Regions from separate parts of the Pantoea sp. X-Soil-ISGK-421 genome, predicted to be linked through region 3. Evidence: predicted binding sites of a transcription regulator. Region 3 holds the regulator's gene; each other region holds the start of a gene.
The links. Region 3 encodes LexA, which represses DNA repair genes until DNA is damaged. Its sites were predicted from a motif close to TNCTGTATGTACATACAGNA; they were not measured.
Positions count from the first base shown of each region.

Region 1: a site for LexA is predicted at 1,108-1,127, ahead of umuD (translesion error-prone DNA polymerase V autoproteolytic subunit). Genes of this name have one in related genera too.
Region 2: a site for LexA is predicted at 1,205-1,224, ahead of umuD (translesion error-prone DNA polymerase V autoproteolytic subunit). Genes of this name have one in related genera too.
Region 4: a site for LexA is predicted at 1,805-1,824, ahead of metR (HTH-type transcriptional regulator MetR). Genes of this name have one in related genera too.

Region 1 covers NZ_AP035979.1:1,707,877-1,711,086, reverse strand. Annotated here, with positions in the region: gene AC6I8K_RS07970 (hypothetical protein) at 20-298, opposite strand; gene AC6I8K_RS07965 (GNAT family N-acetyltransferase) at 494-1,006, shown strand; gene umuD (translesion error-prone DNA polymerase V autoproteolytic subunit) at 1,147-1,569, shown strand; gene umuC (translesion error-prone DNA polymerase V subunit UmuC) at 1,569-2,831, shown strand; gene AC6I8K_RS07950 (hypothetical protein) at 2,915-3,166, shown strand; gene AC6I8K_RS07945 (sensor domain-containing diguanylate cyclase) at 3,172-3,210, opposite strand, start outside.
Region 2 covers NZ_AP035981.1:162,834-166,043, reverse strand. Annotated here, with positions in the region: gene umuC (translesion error-prone DNA polymerase V subunit UmuC) at 1-667, opposite strand, end outside; gene umuD (translesion error-prone DNA polymerase V autoproteolytic subunit) at 676-1,125, opposite strand; gene AC6I8K_RS23435 (CBASS cGAMP-activated phospholipase) at 2,007-3,080, shown strand; gene AC6I8K_RS23430 (CBASS cGAMP synthase) at 3,077-3,210, shown strand, end outside.
Region 3 covers NZ_AP035979.1:376,312-379,521, reverse strand. Annotated here, with positions in the region: gene dinF (MATE family efflux transporter DinF) at 1-1,320, opposite strand, end outside; gene lexA (transcriptional repressor LexA) at 1,456-2,070, opposite strand; gene AC6I8K_RS01685 (diacylglycerol kinase) at 2,176-2,544, opposite strand; gene plsB (glycerol-3-phosphate 1-O-acyltransferase PlsB) at 2,672-3,210, shown strand, end outside.
Region 4 covers NZ_AP035979.1:233,557-236,766, reverse strand. Annotated here, with positions in the region: gene metE (5-methyltetrahydropteroyltriglutamate--homocysteine S-methyltransferase) at 1-1,643, opposite strand, end outside; gene metR (HTH-type transcriptional regulator MetR) at 1,857-2,789, shown strand; gene AC6I8K_RS01060 (YehS family protein) at 2,883-3,210, shown strand, end outside.

The sequences.
Region 1 (3,210 bases), 1.3 Mb from region 3:
CGTGAGCCCGCTGGGATAGTTAACTGTCGTCGGTGTCTGCCGAGGGCAGTCTGACACTGCCTTCCTGACGACTCAACCCGCGTAACGCTGAATGGACACGATTATCGCTGCCCGCCGGTTGGCGGTGCGTGAGCAACCATTGCTGGGCCTGGGCAATGCGTTGCAGCTGTTCACTGTTTTGCACTTTTTTCGCCATGCGCGCGAGCTCTGCCAGCAGTGATAAGACACTGACTTCCTCGCGGCGCACCAGTAGCGTATAGGCGGCTTCGCCGATAATTTTAGGTTGCGAATCTGACATCTTCTACCTCCTGAGAATATGGGCTTACGCTTGGTTCTCAGTACTTACTATAGATCATCGGCGTAGCGCCTTGTTAACAGAAAGCTCTGGTTATCTTGGGTTTTTGTTACTAACACGTTATGGTAATTGCCGTTCGGTTGCCGTGCTCGCACCGACGATGTGATTAATAACAAGAATTAAGCAAGGAAATCTGGCATGGAGTTTACCATACGCAAAGCCAAGGCAGAGGATGCAGAGCTGCTGCACCTGCTGGGGCGCATGACCTACAATGCGCATTTCAAACATATGTGGGTTTCCGCAGAAGAACTGGATGCCTTTATCGACAAGGAATATGGTCTGGCAGAGCTGAATAGCAGCTTAGCGGCGCCCAATGAAAGCTGGCTGATTGCCGAGACCGACAAGCCCATTGGCTTCGCCAAAGTCACCTGGAACACGCCGGTGCCGGATTCTGGCATGAGCGGCGCGTTGCTGAATAAGCTGTATCTCAATCCGGAAGAAACCGGGAAAAACTATGGTCGATGGATGTTTGAGAGCATCATCAATGAGGCGCGTGACAAACGCGAAGGCTATCTGTGGCTGGAAGTGTTAGGCAATAACGTACGCGCTCGAAAGTTCTATGAAGCCTTTGGTATGCAGCACATCAAAGACATTCCGTTTGTCACCGCCTCGCAGCAAAGCACGATGCAGATCATGGGGATGATGATTTAAGCGCAGCGGCAGGCCGTTTTCTGCAGAATAAATTCTCTTTGCTGCCAACTGTTTTGCAGATCATTGCCTGTTCTGGCTTGATCAAACTGCCTAATCGATATTACTGTATACATATACAGTAACGATTTGAGATCGCAGCCATGCAGTTTTTTCAGCCCGCGGAAATCCGCGCCATTTTAGCGTTACCCTTGTTCATCAGCCGCGTGCCCTGCGGCTTTCCGTCGCCCGCTCAGGACTATGTAGAACAACGCCTCGACCTCAACGATTTTTTAGTGGATCACCCCAGCTCTACCTACTTCATCAGAGTCAGCGGTGACTCGATGATCGACATCGGTATCCATGAAGGTGACATGCTGGTGGTGGACAGTTCGCTCAAACCCAAACACGGTGACATTGTGGTGGCGTCGCTTTCCGGTGAGTTCACCGTGAAACAACTGATGTTACAGCCTTACCTGCATCTCAAACCGATGAATGCCGCGCATGCGATTATCGCCATTCCTGACGCCGATGAGTTCGAAGTTTTCGGCATCGTTAAACACGTGATTAAAACCATAGGCCGCTGATGTTTGCCCTGGTGGATGTGAACTCCTTTTACGCCAGCTGTGAAACGGTGTTTCGCCCGGATCTGCGCGGCAAGCCGATTGTGGTGCTGTCGAATAACGACGGCTGCATTATTTCCCTGAGCCGAGAGGCCAAAGCGCTGGGCATCAAAATGGGCGCGCCCTACTTTAAACATCGCGAAGAGCTGATGCGCCATAAGGTGGTGGTGTTTTCGTCCAACTATGCCTTGTACGGTGATATGTCGCGCCGCGTGATGGAAACACTGGCGCTGATATCCACGCGCGTGGATGAATATTCCATCGATGAAGCCTTCGTTGACGTCACCGGCATCAATGCCTGCATGACGTTCGAACAGTTAGGCTGCGATATTCGCGATCGCATTTATCAAGACACTCATCTGCGCGTGGGTGTCGGCATTGCGCCGACCAAAACCCTCGCCAAGCTCGCCAACTGGGCTGCGAAACGCTGGACCAAAGCCGAGAACGTGATGGATCTCTCCTTGCCCCGCCGCCAGCGCGAGTTGATGAAACTCGTTAAGGTCGAAGAGGTGTGGGGCGTGGGCCGTCGCTTATCGCAAAAGCTCAACCTGATGGGGATTACCACCGCGTTGCAATTGGCTGAAACCCCGACTGCGCTCATCCGTAAACACTTTGGCGTGGTGCTGGAGCGCACGGTGCGTGAATTATGTGGCGAGTCTTGTCTGGCGTTTGAGGAGGTGATTCCCAATCGACAAAATATCCTCTGCTCGCGCTCGTTTGGTGACCGCATTACCGAATACCAGGATATGCGCGAAGCCATCGCCAATTACGCCGCACGTGCCGCAGAGAAGTTGCGCAGCGAGCGGCAATATTGCCGTCATATCGGTACGTTTATTCGCACCAGTCCACATGACCCGCATCATCCTTATTACGCCAATGCGGCCAGCCAAACCTTGATTACGCCCACGGCTGACAGTCGCGATATTATTCAGGCCACGCTCAACTGTTTAGATCGCATCTGGGTTCCCGGTAAACGATATATGAAAGGCGGTGTAATGTTGGGTGATTTCTTTAGCGATGGCGTGGCGCAGTTTGATCTGTTTGCTGAGTATCAGCCGCGCCATAATAGTGACCAGCTGATGGCACTGATCGACAAAATGAATGCCCATCAGCGCGGCGCGTTATGGTTTGCCGGACAAGGGATTCAGAAACCCTGGTCGATGAAGCGCGAGATGCTATCACCGGCCTACACCACCCGGCTGGCGGATCTGCCGGTGGCGAAGTAACCGCTTCACGCTTGAATTACACGCATGCCAATGCGATATTCAGGCCCTGACACAGCCACAGCTTAATAACATCCGGAGAACCTATGGCGAATGAAGAACGCGTAAAAGAGCTGGAAGAAAACGTTAGCCGACTGGAGATTGAAGTCGCTGCCTTGCGCGAGTTAATGATTAAGCAAGTGGCAGTTAATAACATCACCTTCAAGGGCAAATATGACGAGGTGATTATTCAGCTGGCGAAAGAATATGAAGAACGCGGCTTAGAGGACGAAAGCAATAGCCAGATGCATGAAGCGCTGCGTCAATATATCAAGTACCAGCTGCCCGCAGTGGAATAAGCCCATTATTCTCTCTGCTCATCTGACAAAGGCAGCACCGTCAC
Region 2 (3,210 bases), on a different replicon from region 3:
GAACGACGCTGAAGTTTTTGCGTATTAGGGCAGGGTGCGCACGCGCCAGTTGCAGGGCGTTTTCAATTCCCATCAGGTTGAGACGCTTGCCGATGCGACGACCCACGCCCCAGATTTCCTCGACAGGCTGATTCAGAAGAAGGGTTTCAGTTCGTTTAGGATTTTTTGACGTAAGCGCCAGTACGCCCCGGAACTGCTTCCATTCTTTGCTGGCCCATTGTGCGCTTTTCGCCAGCGTCTTGGTCGGACCCATACCCACGCCGACGGTCAGGCCAGTTATATTAAGCACATGCGCACGCAGGCGACGGCCGAAATCTTCGAAGTCTTCGCAGCCGTCAATGCCGGTAAGGTCTAGGAACATTTCATCAATGGAGTACTGCTCAACTCTAGGTGTCATCTCTTCAAGTGCTGTCATCACGCGCTGCGACATGCTGTGGTACAGCGCGTAATTCGAACTGAAAACATGTACGCGTTCTGGATAGTCTTGGGTTTTTATCTGGAACCACGGCGCGCCCATTTTGATGCCGAGCTTTTTGGCGCCGGCGCTGCGCGCGATGACGCAACCATCGTTGTTGCTGAGCACTACTATCGGTTTCCCGCGAAGATCAGGGCGGAAGAGCGCCTCACAGCTCGCATAAAACGAGTTCACATCTGCCAGACCGAACATTGGCATAGCTACCTCCGGCGCGCACGCGTGCTGTTAAAAAACCAGGTGACTACGCCAAGCAGCTGGAGCTCTTCCGGATAAATTACGGGGTAGGCTGGATTCATGGGAAGCAGAGCAAGGCACGGCTGCAGCTGCAGGCGCTTGACCGTGAACTCGTAGTCTACTTCCGCAATGACGATGTCGTGGTGCGCTGCCTCTTCTGCCCGATCAACCACCATGACGTCGCCATCAAACAGGCCGAGATCCTGCATGCTGTTGCCGCTGGCGCGCACGAAGAACGTCGACGCGCGCCGGCGAATGCAGAGCTCGTTGAGGTCGAGCTCTTTTTCAACGTAATCCTGTGCAGGGGAGGGAAAGCCGGCCGCGCAGGGCTCTGCGTAAAGCGGCACGCGTATTCTGGGAGTAAAAATGGGGGGCCAGAGCAGAGTGAGATCCGCAGAACATGCTGCCTGTTTCATAGAGCAGCCCTCTGCAGATGATCCGGCGATAAAGCGATTGCTATCTGTACGTCACGCATAAAAATCCTCCTCAAAATGATACTGTTTTTATATACAGTATTATTGAGGCGGATTTGTCTGGCAAGTCCCCTAAGTTGAATGATCGTCGTTTAGCCACTCATCTGCCTGAATGGCGACCAGTTTTATTTTCCTGAGACGTCGGCGGTCATTTTCCGGAAGCTTTAGCAGCCCGTGGTCTTTGCTGAAATGATCGGAATTAAGTGTGAATTCAATCTTTAGCCTAAGGATGACGGCGTCAGCTGGGTATCAGTGGTTTGAAGCTATATCTGGCAGCTTCATGCCGCATAGAGGTATCAGAAAGAAGTCTGTGCAGTTCACGCTAGCCAGGTTATTTCTGGAAGAAATGTTCTTACAGGTACGAGACGTCCGCTATGTGCCAGAAGCGACGTTATAGGCGAGCGGATAGCTTTCGGCAACATAAACTTGCATAAATCTAAACCTTCAAAGATTTCTGAGCGAGCCTACACTTTGATTTATACCAACATTCTGATAACAGCTTTACAACGCAGGCGCATAGTCTGGCTAGTGATAGCCAACTCCAAGGCCAGCAGGTCGAGGCTATGGTTAAATCATTTGAAATGCTCCTTTAATCCTTGATATATGCCTGCATTGCTCAGGTTAGTATGTTTATCTCTCACATCAATGAGAATTGTTCTTCACCACATTTCCAGCCATGAAATTTAGTTATTTTAGCGGCATCGGTCACTTTTAAATCTCAATTCAGAACTCTTAACCTTTTTGATGAATACTGGTTATTTGTACATTGAAAAAACATTTAAAAAACAGTTTTAATAATCATTATTTATGTTTGGGAGTCGGCAATGTCTGATGTAAGCGTGGTTCAAAACCCTAGAGTGAGAATACTTAGTCTAAATGGGGGAGGGGCAAGGGGAATGTTCACTATCAGTGTGCTTGCCGAGATTGAACGAATACTTATGAACAAATACCCCGAGCAGCAAATCAGGATTGGTGAATATTTTGATCTCATAACAGGTACATCCATCGGCGGGATTTTAGCCTTAGGCTTGGCATCCGGAAAGAGTGCCCGCGAACTCGAAAGTGTATTTTTAGAGAGAGCACATGAAATATTCCCAACGAGATGGCCGGTAGTAAACCTGATTAAATCGATTTTCGCACCTATTTACAGCAGTTCGCCGCTTCGCAAAACGATTGAATCGATGATTGGGGCAGAAACTACCTTTAACGATCTAACACGACGAGTGATGATTCCTGCGGTAAACCTCACGTCAGGAAAACCGCAGATTTTCAAAACTCCCCACAATCCTGAATTTACCCGCGACGGAACGCTGAAATTGATTGATGCCGCACTTGCGACATCCGCAGCCCCAACTTTCTTCGCTCCACATCACTGTAAAGAGCTAGGTGCGCATTTTGCTGATGGGGGTTTAGTCGCAAACAACCCCAGCTACATTGCTCTTCTAGAAGTATTTAAGGACTTAAAGCCAAACTCAGATGTTAACCACAAAGACATACATATTCTTAATATTGGTACCGTTGGTGAAGAGTATTCGCTAAATCCGAAACAGCTTAGCAGGCAGGGGTGGAACGGATACATTCGTCTCTGGGGGGGCGGTAAAAGACTGGTGCTATCAACCATGACAGCTAACCAACACCTGCATAGAAATATGCTCCTGCGAGAGCTCGCGTATAACAACGCTTCAGAAAATTATAACTGTATTGATGAGACTATCCCCAATGAGGCCGCAGGTGAAATCACTCTTGACAACGCGTCGAAGAGTTCTCTGGAAAATCTAAGGGCTAGGGGCAAGCAGCTAGCGCATACACACTTCGCTCAGAATCAGAAATTGAAGCAATTTTTCAATGCCATTGCAGAACCTTTTGAACGTACAACAGCGCAGGAGTTATTTCAATGATCTGGGACTTCAACAACTATTACAGCCACAATGTTGATGGTTTAATCAGTAAACTGAAACTAAGTGAAGCTGAATCAGATACGCTGAAAGCGCTTCGCCAAAAAGTACGTGAAAGAACCAGAGATGTTTT
Region 3 (3,210 bases):
GGCATTGAACCAGCTATTACGTTGCCAGTGCCCACGCCAGATTACCCACAGCGAGAGCCCACGTAACGCGAGAAATACCGTCACCGCCAGCCATAAACCGTGGTTGCCCAGCCACGGCAGCGTCAATAGTGACAAGCCATAGCCGATTGCCGCTATCACCATGCTGTTACGCATTTCACGGCCACGCGTTGCGCCAATAAACATGCCATCCAGCAGATAGCACCAAACACCAACCAGCGGCAGAATCACTTGCCAGATAAGGTAGCGATCGGCCATTTCGCGCAGCGCTTCCAGTGAAGTCAGCATCGCCACTATCTGCGGACCCGTAAAGGCATAAATCAGCGCAAATATCACCGCAACAAAACAGGCCTGACGGCAGGCCGCATGCCAGATAAGCAATAATCGACTGCGATCTTTGGCCCCAACGGCCTCACCGGAGCAGGCTTCAACTGCGTAGGCAAAACCATCCAGCGCGTAAGCAGTAAAAGTGAGGAACATCAGCAGTACAGCATTGACCGCTACCACATCCGGTCCAATACGCGCACCAAGAATCGTGAGCGAGGCAAAACAGATTTGCAGCATTAAGGAGCGCAGCATAATGTCGCGATTAAGGCGGAACAGCCGTGCCGCATCGCCGCGCCAGCTGCTTTTTAGCAGAGTAAAGTGGATACCGCGCATTTTCAGCACACGCGCCACCATCCACAGCCCCACGCCCAGCGTGACATATTCTGCCAGTGCGGTTGCCGCCGCCGCCCCGGCCACGCCCCAATGCAGTTTGAGGACAAACAGCAGATCAAGCAGGATGTTGACCAGATTGCCAATGATCAGCAGCACCATCGGCGCACGTGCATACTGCACGCCCAGCAGCCAGCCGAGAATCACCAGATTGGCTAAGGTCGCAGGCGCACTTAGCCAGCGAATCTCAATGAATATTTTCGCCTGGTGTTGCACTTCCGGGCTGCCACCCATCAAGGCTGCAGCCAAACTGCTTACCGGCGTCCGCAGCACCATAAACAGCACACCAAAAACCAGCGCAATCAGCAGCGGTTGCGTTAAGGCGCGCGCCAGCGCGGTTTTATCATTAGCACCAAATGCCTGAGCGGTGAGTCCGGTCGTGCTCATGCGCAGGAACAATAGGAGCATAAAGATGAAGCTGGTTGCCGTCGTGCCAACCGCGACACCGCCCAAATAGATAGGGCTATCGAGATGACCAATAACGGCAGTATCCACCACGCCCAATAACGGGACGGTGATGTTTGAAAGGATCATCGGCAGCGCCAGCCGCCAGAGCGTTTTATCTGAAGAGGAAAACAGCTGCATTCGCCCATTCCGTTGTTTGCGGTAATCAGCGTAATGGCGCCAGAGTGAGCCGCAGAAAGAGTCACAGAGAAGTAAAACAGCAGACTGCGGTTAGCGCATGATACGCCACCGCAGTGGGTGAGGCTCAGAAACTGATTAGAGCCACTCGCCGTTGCGCACAATCCCGACAGCCAAACCTTCAACGGTTAGCGACTGCTCACGGGTATCAACGACAATCGGCTGAAAATCGGTATTTTCTGGCAGCAGATGAACAATCGCACCCTGCTTTTTCCAGCGTTTCACGGTGACTTCATCATCAATGCGCGCCACTACAACCTGGCCGTTACGCACTTCCTGAGTTTTATGCACCGCCAACAGATCGCCATCCATAATGCCAATGTCTTTCATCGACATACCGCTCACGCGCAACAGAAAATCAGCGCTCGGTTTGAACAGGTTAGCATCCACCTGGTAGTGGGCTTCGATGTGTTCCTGTGCCAGCAAGGGCTCACCGGCAGCGACGCGGCCAATCAGCGGCAGACCTTCGCTCGATTCTTCTTCCATCAACAGGCGAATCCCGCGCGATGCGCCGGAAACAATTTCAATTACGCCTTTACGCGCCAGCGCTTTCAGATGCTCTTCAGCAGCATTGGGCGAGCGAAAACCCAGTTGCGCAGCAATTTCCGCACGCGTTGGCGGCATGCCCGTCTGGTTAATATGGTCGCGAATCAGGTCATAGACCTGTTGCTGCCGTGCAGTTAACGCTTTCATCCCGCCCCCTGGTTGTTTATACAGTCGCTGTGAGTATATACAGGTATTGGCGAAATGAAAACCGTAACAGAGGGAAAAATCAGCGGTTTGATGAATCTGGAATCCCTATCTCAAATGCGTCCAGAGCAGCGCGATCCAGACGAACAGAGCCAGTAAGATAGTCAGTAATACGGCAGCCGATCCCATGTCTTTGGCACGGCCCGCGAGCGGATGTTGCTCTTGACCAATGCGGTCCACCACCGCTTCGATAGCGCTATTAAGGATCTCAACGATGATAACCAGCACCACCGAGCCAATCATTAAGATGCGGGCGATGGTATCTACATCCAGCCAGCAGGCCACAAGAATAGCCACCAGCGCGGCAACGGCTTCCTGCCGAAATGCGGCTTCGTGCTGCCATGCGGCGCGTAACCCCTGCCAGGAATAACCGGCGGCTTTCACTATTCTTACTAAACCGGTGACGTTATTTGCCATGTCTATGGAACCCTTGAACTATTTTGACGTCAATGTGAGGGCAGTTTGAGGCGGCAGAGCCACAGACCTTCGCTGCGCTTTCTGGTATGCTTGCCGCGCTTTGCTAACAAGAGGCTTAAAGTTGTCTATGTCAGGTTGGCGTAAACTCTATTACAAATTATTGAATTTACCACTCTCTATTTTGGTAAAAAGTAAGGTCATTCCGACCGATCCCGTCTCTGAGCACGGGATCGATCCGACACGTCCTGTGATGTATGTTTTGCCTTATGATTCAAAGGCTGACCTACTCACGCTGCGTGCTCAATGCCTGAAACATGATCTGCCCGATCCGCTGGCTCCGCTGGAGATCGATGGCACCCTGCTGCCGCGTCACGTGTTTATTCACGATGGCCCACGCGTCATTCCCTATTTCGTGGCAAATCCCGAATCGGTAAAGCTGTTCCACGATTATCTGGATTTGCACCGCAGCAACCCGCATCTTGATGTGCAAATGCTGCCGGTTGCGGTGATGTTTGGTCGCGCGCCGGGACGTGAAACATCCGGTGAGTCCACGCCACATCTGCGTATTCTCAATGGTGTTCAGAAGTTCTTCGCTATTTTGTGGCACGGCCGCGACAGCTTTGTGCGCTTTTCGCAAACCGTTTCGCTGCGCCAAATGGCGACCGA
Region 4 (3,210 bases), 140 kb from region 3:
GGTTTATCGGTCAGCGACTGCGCGTACTTCGCCCACTCAACGGTGATCGCCCGTGGACGGCTTACGTCGCCAATGATAACCGGCGGTTTGACGCAGCGTGAACCATAGCTCTGCACCCAGCCGTTTTGGGTGAACACGAAGCCGTCGAGGTTTTCGCCGAAGTATTCAACCATGTCGTTACGTTCTGCTTCTCCGTGCACTAACACGTCGAGTCCTAAACGTTCCTGCTCAAAAATCGCCTGTTTGATGTGTTCAGCGATGCCGGTGCGGTAATTACCGCCATCAATGTTGCCTTTCTTAAAGTCGAGCCGCAGCCCACGAATTTCAGTGGTCTGCGGGAATGAACCGATGGTGGTGGTCGGCCATGCTGGCAGGTTGAAGCGCTGACGCTGCGCGTTCGCACGCTCGGTGTAGCTGCTGGCGCGTTCAGTGTCTTTGGTCTGGATTTTCGCCAGACGCTCGCCGACTGCAGCATTGTGAACGCGTGTTGAGTGGGCACGCGCACGAATCGGCGCACTCCACGCAACCAGCGAAGCCGCATCATTGTTGTTCAGCGCGTTGCTCAGCAGCGACAGCTCAGCACACTTCTGCAGGGCAAAAGCGAACCAGCTTTTCACTTCTTCATCAAGGCGGGTTTCCACGCTGAGATCGATTGGGCTATGAAGGAGTGAGCAAGAGGAGCCGATCCAAAGCTGTTTGCGCTGGCTGAGCAGCGGCTGCAAACGCTCAAACCAGCTGCTGAGATCCGCACGCCAGACGTTACGGCCGTTGATCACCCCAACAGACAGCAGCCAATCCGCGGGAATCTGCTGGTTCAACTGTTGGATGTCGTCTTTGCCATGAACCAGGTCAACGTGCAGACCTTGCACCGGCAGCGCTTTAATGACGTCAATGTTCTGGCCGATGCTGTCGAAATAGGCGGTGAGCAGCAGTTTAGTTTCGCCCTGCAGCGCGTCGTAAGCCGGTTTGTATGCAGCGCGCCACGCTTGTGGCAGCTCCAGCGCCAGTGCTGGCTCATCGATCTGCACCCATTCGATATCACGTTTTTTCAGTTCGGCCAGCACCTGTTGGTAAACCGGCAGAATGTCTTTGAGCAGTGACAGACGATCGAATGGCTCGCCTTTGACTTTACCCAGCCACAGATAGGTGAGCGGGCCGAGAAGCACCGGTTTAACCTTGTGGCCGAGCGCCAGCGCTTCGTCAACTTCATCCAGCAATTGGGGCCAGGTCAGTTTGAACTGCTGCCCTTGAGTGAATTCCGGCACCATGTAGTGATAATTGGTGTTAAACCATTTGGTCATTTCCGCCGCCGCCGCAGGTTCCCCGCTTGGTGCGCGGCCACGGCCGAGGCGGAATAGCGTATCGAGATCGACGGATCCATCTTTGTTCTGATGGCGTGCGGGCACGTTACCCAGCAGCAGGCTGGTGGTGAGAACGTGATCGTACCAGGCGAAGTCGCCAACCGGCAGCAGATCGATGCCCGCCTCTTTCTGCTGTTGCCAGTGACGGGCACGCAACTCGCGCCCCACCGCCAGCAGCGCTTCCTGTGAGCTGTTACCTGCCCAATAGCTTTCCTGTGCTTTCTTCAGTTCACGACGCAGACCGACGCGAGGGAAACCGAGTGTATGGTTCAGAATGGTCATTTTCTGTTCTCCAGATATTCTTGAGGTACAACCGATTTACGTTCATCCAGCGAGTCACGATTCCCTTCGCTGAGCAATGTGGCTGGACAAACGTAAAGTGGCCGCGACGTTTGCCCGGGATGTTTAGCCGTCCAGATGTTTACACCGCCATAATCTGCGGGTACTGTATGTTCCTCAAGCGCAATTTGTTCAATCTCGATGTGAAGGATTCTCATGATCGAACTCAAACACCTGCGGACGCTGCAGGCGTTACGGAATACCGGCTCATTAGCCGCCGCCGCCTCACAGCTTCATCAGACGCAATCCGCGTTGTCCCACCAGTTCAGCGATCTGGAACAGCGGCTGGGCTTTCGTCTGTTTGTGCGTAAAAGCCAGCCGCTGCGTTTTACGCCGCAGGGAGAGATTTTATTGCAGCTGGCTGAGCAGGTTTTGCCACAGATTCAGCAGGCTTTGCAGGCATGCCATGAGCCGCATCAGACCACCTTGCGTATCGCTATTGAGTGTCATAGCTGCATTCAATGGCTCACGCCCGCGCTGAATAATTTCCGCCAGAGCTGGCCGCAGGTGGTGATGGATTTCAAATCCGGCGTGACCTTTGATCCACAGCCCGCGTTGCAGCAGGGCGAGTTGGATGTGGTGTTGACCTCCGATATATTGCCGCGCAGCGGGTTGTTCTATTCACCGATGTTCGATTTTGAAGTGCGTTTGGTGATGGCGCCGGATCATCCTTTGGCGCAGCTTGAACATATTGCCCCAGAAGATATGGCCGATGAGGTGCTGATGATCTATCCGGTGCAGCGTCAGCGTTTAGATGTGTGGCGCCATTTCCTGCAACCTGCGGGCGTGAGTCCGGCCTTGAAGAGCGTGGATAACACGTTATTGCTGATTCAAATGGTGTCGGCGCGCATGGGCATCGCCGCGCTGCCGCATTGGGTGGTAGAGAATTTTGAGCAGCAGGGTTTGGTGGTGACGAAGACGTTGGGCGATGGCTTGTGGAGCCGCTTGTATGCCGCCGTACGCGAAGGCGAGCAACGTCAGCCGGTGATGGAAGCCTTTGTGCGGTTTGCCCGTCAGCATGCCTGTGAACATCTGCCTTTCGTGCGCGATGCCGCGCGTCCGGGCTCACTGCAAACCACCTCATCCTGATGATGTTGGGCGACGAAGGTCGCCCACGCTGTTATCCCTGCCCCGCCTGCTCTATAATGCGCCGCCTCAACCCGCGACCAAGAGAGTTTCACCATGATGAGTAACGATGTTCTGCGCAGCGTGCGCTATATGCTTGATTTGAGCGATAGCAAAGTGGTGGAGATTTTTGCCTTGGCGGGCAGTGAAGTGCCGCTGGAAGATGTGCAGGCGTGGATGAAGAAGGATGACGATGCCGCGTTTCGCAAGCTGCCGGATGTGTTGATGGGTTATTTCCTTAACGGTCTGATTTTTTACCGTCGCGGTAAGAGTGAAGATGCGCCCGCGCCTTCGATTGAGCGTCGCATGAATAACAATATTTTCATGAAGAAATTGCGTATCGCCTTTGCGCTGAAGACCACTGACATTCCGGATGTGTTGCTGA